3 regions of the Clostridium sp. LIBA-8553 genome follow, and region 3 is predicted to be linked to each of the others. Evidence: predicted binding sites of a transcription regulator. Region 3 holds the regulator's gene; each other region holds the start of a gene.
What was found. The regulator LexA, encoded in region 3, represses DNA repair genes until DNA is damaged. The targets are predictions, from matches to a motif close to CNAACANNTGTTNG.

Region 1 (5,699 bases), 1.3 Mb from region 3:
AGCTGGTTCTAACAGTTGTTTAAATTCCGCTTTTAAAGTATCCTTTTTCTCGTACTTCATAAGTGCTGATGCTAAATATAAGATTAAGAATATCTTACCTATTTCCGAAGGTTGAAAACTAAATCCACCTATTGAAACCCAGTTTTTAGCACCATTTATTGTGGTACCTATTACCATAGCCATAGCCATAAAGATTAAAGTTCCACCCATATAAACATACTTGTATTTTGCAAAACTCTTTAAATCTGGCATAACTATTACAATTCCCATATAAACTGCTATTCCTAAACTGAACCAAACTAATTGCTTCATTGCTAATTTAGGGTCTAATCTATAAAGAACTGCTATTCCAACCACGGCTAAAACCGATGCAAAGATAAATATATACTTATCTCCATCGGGATAGAATTTCCTTATTATAAAATGTGAAAATCCAATAATAACTATTAATATACCTGCTATTATAAAAGCCATCTTATCTATAGGTGTCTGCTTTACAGCTATATTGGTAAATAAGGCCAAGCATAAAAGATAGACTAATAGCAACATCCTTTTCTCATACTTTAAAGTAGTATTCATATTATCACCTCTTCTATCCTATAACCTTAAATACGGTGCTTCCCATTCTTATTTTATCATTTACTTTTAATCTTACTCTTCCCTCTATCTTTGATTCATTTATGAATGTACCATTTGTACTTGCCAAATCTTCTAAATAAAAATCATTGTTTTTAACATAAATTTTAGCATGATATGAGGATACAAACTGATCATTTAGCACTATTGAATTATCTTCTCTTCTTCCAATGGAAATGGTACTAGTCACTGGTATAACCGAGCCAACGCCTAATGTTCCATTTGATATTGTTTTTAAGACTTCTAATCCATGTGCTTTCTTTCCAGGGGCTTTTTTCTTTTTCCCGCCTTTAACATCTTTATACATTATCTTTAACGCATAATAAATTATGGAATATAGAATTACAATAAATATTATTCCAAAAACCCATGTCATTAGTTTCGAAAACATCACTTCACCTCTACATATTTTATATTTCTTTTATATTTTACTTTATTTAATAACTTGATTATACAATAAAAGATTACAATTTCATAATCAATAATTAGAAACTCTTAATTATTATATCATCTAAAAAAGACAATTTTATGATATTTATATTTTAATTTTAGTACTTTTTTAACTTTCCTAAATTTCCTTAACAATAAATATAGCTATCAGAACCTCTAGCCATAAATTCTGATAGCTAATTAAATACTCTATTCTTAAATAATATATTTATTTTTTCAAATTATATTCCTATGTTAAAGGTATTTTTTTAGATATTTACCTGTGTATGATTCTTCAACCTCAGTTATCTTTTCAGGAGTTCCTGTAGCTACAATCATTCCACCTTTATCTCCACCTTCTGGTCCTAAATCCACTATATAGTCTGCACATTTAATCATATCTAAATTATGCTCTATTACAATAACTGTGTTTCCTCCATCAACTAATCTTTGAAGTATTTTAACAAGTCTATTTACATCATGTATATGAAGCCCTGTTGTAGGTTCATCTAAAATATATAATGTTTTTCCTGTACTTCTCTTAGATAGTTCATAAGCTAGTTTAATTCTTTGTGCTTCTCCACCTGATAATTGAGTTGAAGGTTGGCCTAGTCTTATATAACCTAAACCAACATCCATTAAGGTTTGAAGTTTATTCTTTATTCTTGGAATATTTTCGAAGAATTCTAAAGCTTCTTCAACAGTCATATTTAATACATCAGCTATATTTTTACCTTTATATTTAACTTCTAAAGTCTCTCTGTTATATCTCTTTCCTTTACAAACTTCACATGGAACATAAACATCAGATAAGAATTGCATCTCTATCTTTATTATTCCGTCACCACTACAAGCTTCACATCTTCCACCTTTTACATTGAAAGAAAATCTTCCTGGTTTATAACCTCTCATTTTAGCCTCTTGAGTTTGTGAGAAAAGTTCTCTTATAATATCAAAGGTTCCAGTATATGTCGCCGGATTACTTCTTGGAGTTCTTCCTATAGGACTTTGGTCTATATCAATAATCTTATCGATATTTTCGTATCCTGTTATCTCTTTAAATTTACCTGGTAAATCCTTAGCCTTATTAACTATTTTATTTAATCCTTTATAAAGAATTTCATTAACTAAGGTACTCTTTCCTGATCCTGAAACTCCAGTAACCATAGTTAGAGTTCCTAAAGGAAATTTAGCAGTAACATTCTTAAGGTTATTTTCCTTAGCACCTTTAACTGTTATGAAGTTTCCATTTCCTTTTCTTCTTTCCTCTGGAAGTTCAACTTTTTTAGCTCCAGTTAAATATTGACCAGTTAAAGAATCTTTATTTTCCATAATTTCCTCTAATGTTCCCGCAGCGACTATCTGTCCACCATGTTCTCCTGCTCCTGGTCCTATATCAACTATATAATCTGCTTCTCTCATAGTATCTTCATCATGTTCAACTACTATAAGAGTGTTTCCAACGTCCCTAAGCTGTTTTAAAGTAGCTATAAGTCTATCATTATCTCTTTGGTGAAGTCCTATTGAAGGCTCATCTAGGATGTATAGAACCCCCATAAGTTGAGATCCTATTTGAGTTGCAAGTCTTATTCTTTGAGCTTCTCCACCTGATAATGTTCCTGCAGTTCTAGCTAAATCTAAGTAATCTAATCCAACATTTATTAAGAAACTTAATCTGGCTTGGATCTCCTTTATAATTTGACTACTTATTATCTTGTCTTTCTCTGAAAACTCTACTGAGTTTATAAATTCCAACTCTTCTCTTATTGCCATACTTGTAAATTCAAATATATTTTTTCCACCTACTGTAACTGCAAGAGCTTCTGGTTTAAGTCTTGCTCCTTTACACTTAGGACATGGATTATCACTCATATACTTTTCTATTTCAGCTTTCATGGCATCTGATCCAGTTTCCATGTATCTTCTTCTTAAATTATTTATCTCTCCTTCAAAGGAGTGATTATACACAGCTGTTACATTTTCTTTTGTGTATGTAACCTTTAACTTTTCTGGCTCTCCGTACATTAAAACTTCTCTAACCTTGCTAGATAAATCTTTATAAGGAGTGTCTAAATCAAATTTATATTTTTCCATTAAGGCTTTAAGAACACAATAAGTCCAAGACTCTTCTTTCATTCTTGAATCTCCCCAAGTAGAAATAGCTCCACCTCTTATACTTAAATCCTTATTAGGAACAACTAAATCCTCATCAATTTCCATTAATGTTCCTAATCCATCACATCTCTCACATTTTCCAAAAGGTGAGTTAAATGAGAACATTCTTGGTGCAAGTTCATCTATACTTATACCACAATCAGCACAGGCAAAATGTTCACTGTAAAGTCTATCTTCTTCGCCAATTATATTAACTAGTACTAAACCTTCAGCCATTTTAAGAGAAGTTTCTATAGAATCTGTTAATCTTCCTTCAATTCCGTCCTTAACAATTATTCTGTCAACAACAGCTTCAATATTATGCTTTATATTCTTTTCAAGCTTTACTTCATCCTCTGTTAAGTCATAAATTTCTCCGTCTATTCTAGCTCTAACAAAACCTTGTTTCTTTATATTTTCAAGAACTTTTTCATGAGTTCCTTTTCTTCCTCTTATTATTGGAGCTAAAATCATTATCTTACTTCTCTCTGGTAACTCCATTATTTGATCAACTATTTGGTCTACAGATTGTTGAGTTATTTCTTTTCCACACTTAGGACAATGTGGAATCCCAACTCTAGCATATAATAATCTTAAATAATCATATATTTCTGTTACTGTACCTACTGTAGATCTTGGATTTCTTGAAGTTGTCTTCTGATCAATTGATATTGCAGGTGAAAGTCCTTCTATTGACTCAACATCCGGTTTATCCATTTGTCCTAAGAATTGTCTTGCATAAGCTGATAAAGACTCTACGTATCTTCTTTGCCCTTCTGCATAAATTGTATCAAAAGCTAGAGAACTTTTTCCTGAACCTGAAAGTCCAGTAAAAACAATAAGCTTATCCCTAGGAATTTCTAAATTTACATTTTTTAAATTATGTACTTTTGCTCCTTTTACTATTATCTTATCTTTCATAAAAATCTCCTTAATAAACATATAAACTTTAGTAAGTCTTTACTCTCACTAATAACCCTATTTTTTTATTTGCTCTATGTTTTAAAACTAGTGCTAATTGTTAGCTAGTTCTGAAGTGATCGCTAACAATCAACATTCATCTTAAACAAAACCTTTATTTGATATCATCCCATATGTAGTTTGTTGTATATTAAATTTATTTAAATCATTTCATTATATTATTACCAGATTGGTTTCTTCTAAAACCAAACATAAGTTCGCATATTAATATTTTAATTCTCTCTCTTTTATATGTCAAACTCTTTTTTAATAATAATTATTACTCTTTCAATATTTTCTAAATTTTCAGATAATTCAGAATTATTTTGGTGTTTTTTTCATATTATATACTAATAAAATATTTAAAAAGCCATCTCATTTAGGTATTAATAGTTGCTTTCCTTTTTGTTTTGATAAAGTACTCCTCCAAAACAAAACCTATTAATGCCTAAATTAATATAAAACTTAATTTGTATAAATTTATAGGAGGACCATTATGAAAGGATTGGGTGAATGTATGGTTAAAGTTCTTACAATAGACGATAACTTGGTAAATTGTAATATTATAAAATCTAATATACCTTTTGATATAAGTGAAAAACTGATTGAACTTTATATAGATTGGGATTATAAAAAAGATCCTATTTATGATTACCTAAATTCTCAATGTGATGCTTATCCTTTTATTACTCCTTATGTTGAAGATTATTTTAATGATATATTGGAACTACTCAAAAACAATGATATTCTAACTCCTAAAAACATATGTTGTGATATCTTAGAAGATTGTAGCTCTAGAATTTGCTGTAAAAATATTAATGATATAACCGATTGGAATAATTCACGTTATTTATATAACTTTAAGGAAGATGAAAATTTATTTTTTGAATTAAGTAGTATTTAAAAACAAAGAGTGGTTAGCAAATACATGCTGACCACTCTTTTGTATAGAATTTAAAGTATTAAGGCAATTTTACAGTGAATTTAGAAAACATTTTAATTATATCTATTAAACAAATTTATTTTATCATGTATACTATATGTATAGTTATGACATATGTCTTATAATAATATTTGTTTTTATAGGAGGTAAGCCATTGATAGTAGTAAAAAATGAAGCTAAATTGATTGAATTAATAAACAAATATAATCTTAATTCCATATTTTCACAAGAAATTTTACCTTTTTTAGAACTTCATATGTTTAAAAAAAATGAGCATATTTGCTTTATGGATGAAGAACTTAAGTACTTTTATTTTTTTGTCGATGGTAAAGCAAAGGTATATAAAACCCTGCCCAATGGAAAATCTTTGCTTTTAAAATTCTATGAGCCAATCCAATTAATAGGCGATTTAGAAGTCATCTCTAAAATTAAAGCAAATTGTAGTATTAAAGTATTAAAATCTAGTCTTTGCATAGGGATTCCTTTAAACATAGTAAATTCAACGGCTCTTAAAGATCCTAACTTTCTTATGTACATAACTCAAAGCCTTTCTAACAAGCTTGCTAGCCAATCCTTA
Region 2 (5,699 bases), 620 kb from region 3:
CTAAAAGCAATACCCCTTCATATCTAGTTAGTATTTTTTCTTTCTTCTTATTTAAGAAAATTAAAGTTCCTATAAATAATGTTACACATATAAGGAATATTAAATCCACTGATAAACTTGCTGCTATAGTTATAGGACTTATTAAAGATGATAATCCTAATATTAATAATATATTAAAAGTATTAGATCCTAATATATTCCCAAGAGCTATATCATTCTCTCCTTTTTTAGCCGCAACTAATGAAGTCACAAGCTCTGGAAGCGAAGTACCTATGGCCACAATAGTAAGACCTACTAATTTTTCGCTTAATCCTAAGCCTAAAGCAATAGCAGTAGCTGAATCGACAACTACTTTTCCTCCTAGTACTATACCAACAACACCTATTATTGATAAGGCAATATTTTTTCCTGTACTATTAGCTGATTTTATATTTTCTTCTTCAAACTCTTCTATTTCTGCAGTAATAGCTGCTTCGTTTGTTTTATCATTACATCTCTTAACAGTATAAATCAAGTACAGTATATACGCTATACACATTAAAACTAGTATGACTCCATCCATTCTAGATAAATTCCCCTTACTTCCTCCCAATCCAGTGAAAGCAAATACATACAGAACAAATGCTGATATTATGTTTACAATAAAATCATTTTTTATTACACACTTCTTTATTACTAGAGGTGCCACAATTGCAGTACATCCTAGTGCTGCTAAAAGATTAAATATATTAGAACCTAAAACATTTCCCATAGTAATATCATTACTACCTTTCAATGCAGCAGATATACTTACTGCAAGCTCTGGTGCACTAGTCCCTAAAGACACAATGGTAAGTCCAATAATAACTGATGGAACACCTAACTTTTTGGCTATACCAGAAGCTCCATCAACAAAAAGATCTGCGCCTTTAATAAGTAAAACGAATCCGATTATTAGAAGTATATAGTTCATTAATTCCTCTCCATTTCAATTTAATATCCTTAAATATAGATATTATTAATATAAATCATAAATATTATTATACTAGTTATTTCAAAAATTTCTATATTATCAAAGTTTGTTTTCATCTAATTAATAATTTATCTAAACATCGAAGCTTAACTGTTCACTTTCTTCCACTAGAATATTTTCTTCTAAGGATGATATTGTTATTCCTAATAGTCTTACCTTCTTATTTTTAAAATCCACTAAACCCATAAGTTCTTTAATAGAGCTCATTATTTCTTCTTTTTCTTTTATAAAATATTCTAAAGTAACACTTCTTGTTATATGTTTAAAATCACTAAACTTAACTTTTAAAGTTACTGTCTTTCCTTTTCTATTTAATAGACTTAAATTATCTTCAACTCGCTCTGCTATTCCTTCTAAAACTTCTATCATTTCCTCTTCATCTTCAAGGTCTTCTCTTAAGGTGATTTCTTTCCCAATAGATTTTCTAATTCTATATGGATTTACAGTCCTATTATCTACTCCTCTTGCAAATTCATATAATAATTTTCCTCTCTCACTGAATATTTCAATTAACTCTTCTTCTGAAAATTTTAGCAAGTCCTCTCCCTTAAAAACACCTATATTATTCAATTTATTTCTAGTAACTCTTCCAACTCCAAAAAACTTCCCTATAGGTAAGTTCCTTATAAACTCATCTGCTTTATCTTTAGTTATAACTGTTATACCATTAGGCTTATTATAATCTGATGCCATTTTAGCTAAAAATTTATTAAAAGAAACTCCTGCAGAGGCTGTAAGTCCCACCTCTTTAAATATTCTCTCCTTTATTTCAAGAGCTATTAATGTTGCTGACCCCTTGCATTTTTTGGTGTTCGTAACATCTATAAAAGCCTCATCAAAAGATAAAGGTTCAACCAGTTCTGAATACTGATGTAAAATATTCATAACTTCTCTAGAAACTTTCTTATAAACATCCATTCTAGGTTTTATAAAAATAGCCTTAGGACACAACTTATATGCAGTTAAAGAGGGCATAGCTGAATGTATTCCATATTTTCTCGCTTCATAGGAACAAGTTGCAACTACCCCTCTTCTATTTGGATCTCCTCCTACGATTAATGGTCTACCTTTAAACTTAGGATTATCTCTTTGTTCAATAGATGCATAAAAAGCATCCATATCTATATGAATTATCTTTCTCTCTTCCTTCATAAAGCCTCCATGCAAACATATGTTCACACATAATTTTACACTAAGATTTTATAAATTCCAATATGATAAAAGCTCCTTTTAATTAATTATTAGCTCTGTTTTAACTTAATTATTTGATTTTCTCTGGCTCTTTGTATTCTATTCCCTTTGTATCTACTTTAATTGACTCTATAACAACATCCTCTATTGGTTTATCATTTGAACCTACTGATACCTTCTCTATTTCATGTACAACATCTAAGCCTTTAGTAACCTTTCCAAAAGCAGCATATTGCTCATCTAAATGAGGCGCATCTTTAGTAACAATAAAGAATTGACTTCCTGCACTATCCGGATTTTGAGATCTTGCCATAGATAAAACTCCCTCTTCATGTTTTATGTCATTTTCTACTCCATTAGAAGAAAACTCTCCCTTTATTGAATATCCAGGCCCTCCTGTTCCTGTTCCATTTGGATCTCCTCCTTGAAGAACAAAGCCCTTAACGATTCTATGAATAGTTAATCCATCATAAAAACCACTGTTTGCTAAACTTATGAAGTTGTTTACAGTATTAGGTGCTTTATTAGGATATAATTCAGCCTCTATAGTCCCAAAGTTTTTAACCTCTATAGTTGCAACTGGTAGCTTATCTTCTGATATAGGCTCCTGTGCTTTTTTCCCTTCTCCTCCACATCCAATTAAAAGTAAAGATGTCATTGTAATACCTAGAGCTATTTTACTAACCTTTTTTAATAAACTCATTTTGTTATACCCCTTTCTTGTTTTTTTATTAATCATATGCATTAAATTATACCATCTAAAGCCTTTTATTTTATGTCAAATAAGCTATTAATTTGTTTCTATATAATTAAATTTTCCAAAACAAAAATTGGTATGTATTCTTAAGCTTTTTTTATAACTTAAAAATACATACCAACAATATTACTTCTTACACATCAAGTTCTTCAACTTCAACAGCAAAGTTTCCACAGTTTTTACAAACATTTATGTTAACTAAATAACTCTTATCAACCTTTTTCGCTCTTAATAATTTGTTATATGTAAGTCCTTCATAAGATTTTTCTATGTTGCTTATTACAAACTTACCTTTTTTAGTATAAATAAACATATTAAACTCTAAAAAAGGAAAACTCTTTCTTTTTTCATCCAATCCAAATTTACACTCTTCACAAGGTCCATCATAATAAGCCTTTCCAAAACTAACTTTCTCACTGTTATTTAAAATTTCAAAAAGTTTATCTATATCAAAATCATCTACATCTTCATTAAAGAAATAAATTAACTTATCCTCTGATAAATTATACTCTTTTTCATCAAAAGTAAAATTAAACATATTATCATCCTTTCCTATATATATTTTTAATTATATTATTGCCTATAAATTTATTTAATAACTTTAAATATAATATGTCAAATCAAATTTTTCTACTTTTATAAGAGATTTATTTTCTTTATTAAGTAATTTAAATAAAGGCTCTGTTTTAGGTGAATATTGATTTTTAGCTAGCTCTTAATACCTGGCTTACTTTCTCAAAGTATTGCTATCATCTACTACAAAATAATATCCTAAATTAAAAAGGTTATTCCAATATTTTTAATTAGAATAACCTTTAAAAACTATATTATAATTCAAAGCTTTTAATTATTAATATACTTTTGAAAAATCTCACCAAAGTCTTTAACTATAAAAGATTCTCTAGCCTTTGATATCCAATCGAAAGCATATTCATTAATTTGTTTAAAATCACTACCTATATTACTATTTTCAACTCTATTACTTCCCATTACTTGTGCAGCAATTTGAAGAGTTTGAGTGCTATGCTCTAATTTTATAGCATTTTCTGCTTTAATCTGTGATATTTTTATTAAAGCCTTATATAAATCTTTTAATTGCTCTAATTGCTTTTTATCAACATCTATTGAAAAATATTTTTCTCCTATAGAAAACTTAATTTCAACATCTAAATCTACAGTTCCAGCTGTTTCTAAAGACACATTTCCTATATTATTTAAATAGTATTCATATCTATATAAATTTCTCTTCTTACTAACAGCGTTAGCTCCATCTACATGTATAAGTGCCTTATTAGTAAAACAATATTCATCTGATTTAGATTTTATTAAGAAGTATATTTCTTCTCCATCCTCATGCATTATATAATCATCTGAATCAACCTTATCATAATCTTTAGGACTTATAACCTTACCTATATCACTTAATCCTAATGCATCTGATGCTATTTTTTTAAACATCCTAACACCCCTTTTATTTTTTATTAAATTATAACATATTTAGCCTAAGCCAATTCTTAAAAAATTTTAATATTCTATAAAACTTAATTTAAAATAAACTTTTCTATAGCTTTGGCAACACCGTCATTCTCATTTGTATCCGTTATATAATCTCCATATTTCTTTATAAAATCTGGGGCATTTCCCATGACTACAGCTACTCCTGCCTCCTCTAACATAGATACATCATTTCCACTGTCTCCCATGCATATTACTTCTTCAATTTTTATTCCTAACTTATCTGCAAGGACCTTAACTGCACTTCCTTTAGAGGTTCCTTTCTTCATTATCTCTATACATCCTCCCCAAGAAGCATAAACTAAATCTACTCCCTCTAAACTTTCAAACTCATCTTTTGCAGCCTCTATTCCAAGGCCATTTTCTTGCTTTATTATTATGAACTTCAATATATTTTCTCCATGTTCATCATAAGCTTCTTTTAAATCATCATATTTATAAAATTTTATCTGGTCTTCTTCATCCACCCAACTATTCATAAGTCTATGACTATCATCTTCTGGAATTTCAGTATCTGCTATTAATCCATCAGTAGAATCTACATACGCTAAAAATTTATATTTTTTTATGATATCACATATTTTAAAATAAGTTTCTCTATCTAAAGTTGATTTAAAGATAACTTCATCTGTATTCTTGTCTTTTATATATGAACCATTGGAACATATTAATGGTGCATTAACTCCGATTATATTTCCATATATCCTTGCAGAAGGAAAAACCCTTCCTGTTGATATAGCAATATGTACCCCTTTTTCAATAGCCTTCTTTAAAGCTTCTCTGTTTCTTTCGCTTACTTCATGCTTTGAATTTAAAAGCGTACCATCCATATCTATACAAACTAACTTGTAATTCATTTACATCTCCCCTTTCTAAATTAAATTTTATATAGCCTTTATTCTTTAATCAATCATTTACAGCTTAATATAATGCCATTAAATAAAAATAGCTACAAACTAATATAATTTGCTCTTACTTTATAACTTTTTCTCATCTTTTATTTTTTAACTACTTGTAATCAATATCCTGAAACCATTGACTTAAATAAAAGCTCTAAAGAACTTAAGTATTCTTTTCCTATACTTCACTAAAAATTTATTATTAACTTTAAAACTAATAAAAAATCAGAGAAAGATACTCCTTTCCCTGATTAATTCTAATTCTATTGATTTTTATATTTTTCTAATTCTGAATCTAACTCTACATCTGCTGATTTATTTGATT
Region 3 (5,699 bases):
GAAGAGATACTTTAGATTTAGTTTATGCTAGAATTTTTAATGCTGAGAAAGCTTTAGTTAGACCACACTTCGTCAATGGAACTCATGCTTTAGGAACAGCTTTATTTGGTAACTTAAGACCAGGAGACACTATATTAGCTGTTACTGGTAGCCCATATGATACTTTACATAGTGTAATTGGTATAAGTGGAGAAGAAAACATAGGCTCATTAAAAGAATATGGAGTTAACTACAAACAAGTAGATCTTGTTGATGGAAAGATTAACATAGAAAAAGCTTTAGAGATGATTAAAGAAGATGATTCAATAAAGCTAATACATATGCAAAGATCAACTGGTTATGGTTGGAGAAACGCTTTCCAAGTTAAAGAGTTAGGCGAAGCTATAAAAGCTATTAAAGAATTAAGAGAAGATTTAATAGTATTTGTTGATAACTGTTATGGAGAATTTATAGATATAATAGAGCCTACAGATGTTGGTGCAGATTTAATGGCGGGTTCATTAATTAAAAACATAGGCGGAGGAATTGCTCCAACTGGTGGATACATAGTAGGAAAAGAAAAATACGTAGAGCAAGCATCTTATAGACTAACTGTACCTGGTATAGGAGCAGAGTGTGGATGTACTTTTGGAGTTATGAAAGATTTCTATCAAGGATTATTCTTAGCTCCTCATGTTGCAATGGAAGCTTTAAAGGGCGCTATATTCTGTTCTAGAATAATGGAACTTGCAGGTTTTGAGGTGCTTCCTAAATATACAGATAAGAGAAGTGATATAATTCAAGCTATAAAATTCAACGATAAAGAAAAACTTATAAAATTCTGTAAGGGTGTTCAATATGCATCACCAATAGATTCTTTCGTTGAATGTGAACCATGGGCTATGCCAGGATATTCAGATGAAGTTATTATGGCAGCAGGAGCATTTATCCAAGGTTCATCAATTGAACTTTCAGCAGACGCACCTATAAGAGAGCCTTATATAGCTTATTTACAAGGTGGATTAACTTTTGATCATGCTAAAATAGGTGTATTAATAGCTCTAAATAATATTTTTAAATAAAATTTTAATTTAGTTGTTAATATAAAAAATTGAAACTTTACTTTAAACGCTTTAAGTTTTATAACTTAAGGCGTTTTTTATGGAATAAATTTCTTAAATACTGTATAATCAAAATATAGTAATATTACGTATTACAAATATAATATTACTAAATGTATTACATAAAGAAAGGTTGGCATAGTTTTGGAGGAGAGTAGAAACAAAGAATTAAAAGTAAAAAGTTTCAGAGTTACTGAAGAAACTTTCGATAAATTTAAAAAAATAGCATCTGATGAATTTGGGAACCAAGGACAGTGTTTAGATGCCTTAATAGCCTTATACGAATTAGAAAATTCTAAATCAACGCTGATAGAAAGAAAGTTAGAAATAGAATCTTTTCAGGATTATCTAAATAAGATAAATCAATTATTTTTAACATCTTTACAAATGAGTGAGGATGCAGGCAAAAGAGCAGAAGAGGAATTTGTAAAGAAACTTTCTATAAAAGATGTAACTATAGAGAGAATGCAAAGAAGAGAAGAAGAGTTTATAGAAAGAGACAAATCTTTAAAAGAAGAAAATAAAGCTAAAATAAAAGAAGTTGATGAGCTTAAAGAAACTATTAAAATATTAGAAAAAGATAAGAGTACTTTATCTCAATTGGTATCTAGAAACTATGATTTAATAGAAAAAAACAAGGAGGAAATAGCATCTCTAAAGCCTTTAGAATCCTTAAAAGAGGAAAATGAAGAGATGAAAAGAGCGTTGGAAAAAGAGAGAGACTTTATAAAAGAACAAGAATCTCATATAAAATCTTTAGAATTAGAAAAAGATTCCTTAAAAGAAAGAATAAATTTCTATGTAGAAAAAGAAAACTCTTATAAAGAAGAGGTAGAATCTTATAAAAAGCTTATAGAAGCCATGAGAAATGACCACAAGAAGGAGTTAGAGTTATTAGAGGATAAATACTCTAAAATGGTAAAAAAAGAGTCTGAGAAGCTTAGAGAGGCGTTTGATAATAGATTAGAATTAGAAAAGAGAAGTTTGGAGTTAGATATAAAAGCTTTAAAACACGAAAAGGAGGTTTTAGAAAGCAAATTAAATTCCTAAAATAAAAAATAATAAAACAAAAAAGAAAGCACCAAATGATGCTTTCTTTTTTGTTAATACGCTCTATATATTCCTACTAATTTACCTAAAACGGAACAGTCTGGAACTATTATAGGTTCATAATTTTTGTTTTCCGGTTGAAGTCTTACAAATCCATCTTCTTTAAAGAATCTTTTTATAGTTGCTTCATTCTCTATTAAAGCTACTACAATATCACCGTTTGAAGCTACGTTTTTTTGTTCTATTATTGCTAAATCACCATCTAATATTCCTGATTCTATCATACTGTCTCCAGTAACTTTTAAAATAAACAAATCATTATTATGCTTAACGTAGTTTATAGGGATTTGAAACATATCTTCTATGTTTTCTGTAGCTAAAATAGGCATACCAGCAGTAACCTTTCCTATAATAGGTATGTCTATAAGCTCTTTTTCTTCAGTGGATAATTCCACTATTTCTAAAGCTCTTGGCTTAGTTGGATCTCTGTATATTAATCCTTTTTTCTCTAATCTTTTTAAATGTCCATGAACAGTTGAAGTTGATTTCAAACTAACAGCTTGACATATCTCCCTAACTGAAGGCGGATACCCCTTTGATTTTGTAAATTCAACTAAAAAATTATATATTTGAGTTTGTTTATCTGAACTTTCCTTAACTATCATAGTAATTGCACCTCACGATTCTTTGGTAATATTATATCATATGAATAGGAACATAGCAAACTTATGTTCTCATATCTAAAAAATTATAAGATGATTTATAAAAAAGAAAAAATTAAAATTTGTTTTCTAGAAAGAATAAGGAAATAAGGATATTTTTAAGTATAAAAATGAGTTTTATTTGATAAAACTCAACTTATTTGTTATAATGAAAAGATGATTTTCAAATTAAGAGGTGACTTTATGGATAAAAAAGTGTTTAATAACGATGATTATTGCGATGTATATAACGGGAAAATTTGCGACAATTGTGGCGATTGTTTAGAGATGCAAGGGGTAGATACAAAAGCTATAAAAATAGCGGATATAGCAAAAGAAGTTGAAGAGAATAAAAAAATAGAAGAAGCTTTAAAAAAGCTTACTGAAGAAGAAAATAAAGAAGTAGAAGATGATGTTGAAGAAGAACTTACAACAGAAACTTGGGAAGAGTATTTAGCTAGACAAGACGAGTATGAAGATGCTTTTGATCATATAGAATACCTTGAAGATATAGATTTAAATGATGATTTAACAATGGAAGAGATGACAGAAGAAGTATTCCCAGGGGTTAGAAAGCTAAAAATAAAAGAGTAGTTTTATAGATAAAAATGCTAAAAATACGGGTATAGAACATATGTTCTATACCCGTATTTTCTTTATAATTTTAAGTTATTAAACGTAAAAATCCAAGCAAATTAAGCTATTTAATATTAGCTAAAGGGTTGGTGTTAACAGCCTTTCTTAGAGTTTCATCATCTACATGGGTATAAATTTGAGTGGTAGAAATATTTTCATGCCCTAAGATATTCTGCAAGCTTCTTATATCTACATTTCCATACTTATACATTAGCGTAGCAGCTGTGTGTCTAAGTTTATGAGGGGTATATTTTTGATCTTTAAACCCTGCATTTTCTATATGTTTTTTAACTAACATTTCAACACTTCTTTTATTTATAGGTCGATATTTGCTAGATAAAAATAGATATTTTTTAGCTTCTTCCGTAGCCTTTGAATCATTTCTATTTTTTAAATAACTATCTATAGCAGAAATTGAAGCCTCATTTAAATATACAGTTCTTTCTTTGTTACCTTTACCTATGATAGTTAAGGTATCTCCTTTGATTTTTTCTATTTGTATGTTACAAAGTTCTGATAATCTCATTCCACAATTTAAAAATAGAGTAAGTATACAGTAGTCTCTATAGTAATTTTTGTTTGTTTTATCCATTGAATTTAACACGGTTATACTTTGATCTAGAGTTAAATAAACGGGATGTCTTTTATTTATTTTAGGTGATTCTAATTCTACAGTTGGATTTTCATCTATTATTTTTATTTTTGAATTTAAAAACTTAAAGAAAGACTTTAATGTAGCAACTTTTCTTGCTCTTGCATAAGCGCTATTATTTCTTACTTTTTCTAAAAAAGCTAAAAATGCATATATATCAGATAAGGTTATGTCTTTTATAAAATTATCACCTAGCTCAGAAACTTCAACTTCCTCAATTTTTTCTAATTCAATATTATTTTCTAAACCTTTATATACTTTTAAAAATTTAAAAAATAATCCTAAGTCAACTGAGTATCCTTTTATTGTATTCAAAGATTTACCTTTTACATTTTCTAGGTAATTTAGAAACTCAATAACTCGTTTTGGATACTTCGATTTCTCTATAAAATCAAATTTAAGATTTTTGTTTTTGTGCAATTCATCGTTTGATTCGTTTTTAAAATTTAATTTTTCAACAGAATTGATATCTTTTTCTACTTCTAAAAGCTTGTCCATACCAAGTTCTTTTAACCATCTTTTTATTATTCTTTGATTCATCTTATATATATCTGCTAATTGTGTAATACTAAAATTTCTTTTAAAAATTAAAATATAAATGTCTTCAATTAAATCTTCGTAATCACGTTGGATATTTTGAGAATCGTAATAGTTATATATATGATCTAGATTGGTTAAATCATCATTACTTAAATTGATATTGAGTAATTCTTTAATTTCCTGTGAGTATTGAAAATTTTCGAATTGATTTTGTTCATTATTCATAGTCTAAAATCCTTTCAAAGCCTTGATATGACTATATTGTAGCATATTTGCTCAAAAAACGCAACAACTTCGCTAAATGTATATTTAGCGAAGTTATAAATTGAGGATATTTTAAGAAAAACATATTGTGTTTGAAAAACAATTTTAAAAATGAATTTCTAGTTATGTTTTGACCTAATTTGCAATTTTGATTTTCGACTCAACTTTCTAAAATAAAATGTTACATATTAATTTTATAACCGTAATACTATGAGTAATACGTATATATGTATTACAACAATACAATTAAAACAAGTTATTTTAATTATGACCATTTTTCAAAATAATATACATGATAAACTAAAAAAACGTAATATTTATTACAACACAAATATATATTTAAATCTCTCACTATTCTAATATCGTTTTCAGATATTAAGATGATAATTAAAAGGAAGCTAACTATATTTTTTAGCTTCCTTTTAATTCTTATACTATAAAGATTTAATTATGATAATTCATCTAAGTTATTGTTTTCTTTTCCATCAGGAATACTTCTTAAATAAGCTTCACCTTTTTTAGAATGAGAAATTATAACACCATCAATCATTCCCTCTTCTGCAAGTTTTACACCCTCAGCTTTTGAAACAGTTTTTCCATTACTTAAAACGTAATCTGTAATTTCTCCATTACTATCCTTTTTTACTTTAACTATAGAATCTGACATAAATTATCACCTTCCTTTACTATTATTTTGCATGTATTTTCAAAAAATATTCTCTGTAAAAAAATATTTTTCTTTGTTATAATTATTAT

Region 1: a site for LexA is predicted at 4,387-4,400, ahead of uvrA (excinuclease ABC subunit UvrA). Genes of this name have one in related genera too.
Region 2: a site for LexA is predicted at 2,177-2,190, ahead of dinB (DNA polymerase IV). Genes of this name have one in related genera too.

What each region holds. Positions count from the first base shown of each region.
Region 1 covers NZ_CM173489.1:335,073-340,771, reverse strand. The annotation lists gene AC2JAQ_RS01415 (FtsW/RodA/SpoVE family cell cycle protein) at 1-579, opposite strand, end outside; gene AC2JAQ_RS01410 (FHA domain-containing protein) at 593-1,027, opposite strand; gene uvrA (excinuclease ABC subunit UvrA) at 1,321-4,140, opposite strand; gene AC2JAQ_RS01400 (hypothetical protein) at 4,676-5,083, shown strand; gene AC2JAQ_RS01395 (cyclic nucleotide-binding domain-containing protein) at 5,277-5,699, shown strand, end outside.
Region 2 covers NZ_CM173489.1:2,272,507-2,278,205, forward strand. The annotation lists gene AC2JAQ_RS10000 (calcium/sodium antiporter) at 1-952, opposite strand, end outside; gene dinB (DNA polymerase IV) at 1,085-2,164, opposite strand; gene AC2JAQ_RS10010 (peptidylprolyl isomerase) at 2,274-2,906, opposite strand; gene AC2JAQ_RS10015 (DUF3785 family protein) at 3,094-3,498, opposite strand; gene AC2JAQ_RS10020 (PH domain-containing protein) at 3,804-4,418, opposite strand; gene AC2JAQ_RS10025 (Cof-type HAD-IIB family hydrolase) at 4,502-5,332, opposite strand; gene AC2JAQ_RS10030 (PspA/IM30 family protein) at 5,638-5,699, opposite strand, start outside.
Region 3 covers NZ_CM173489.1:1,656,779-1,662,477, forward strand. The annotation lists gene AC2JAQ_RS07345 (methionine gamma-lyase family protein) at 1-1,061, shown strand, start outside; gene AC2JAQ_RS07350 (hypothetical protein) at 1,245-2,150, shown strand; gene lexA (transcriptional repressor LexA) at 2,204-2,815, opposite strand; gene AC2JAQ_RS07360 (hypothetical protein) at 3,056-3,445, shown strand; gene AC2JAQ_RS07365 (tyrosine recombinase XerC) at 3,552-4,559, opposite strand; gene AC2JAQ_RS07370 (DUF3892 domain-containing protein) at 5,392-5,610, opposite strand.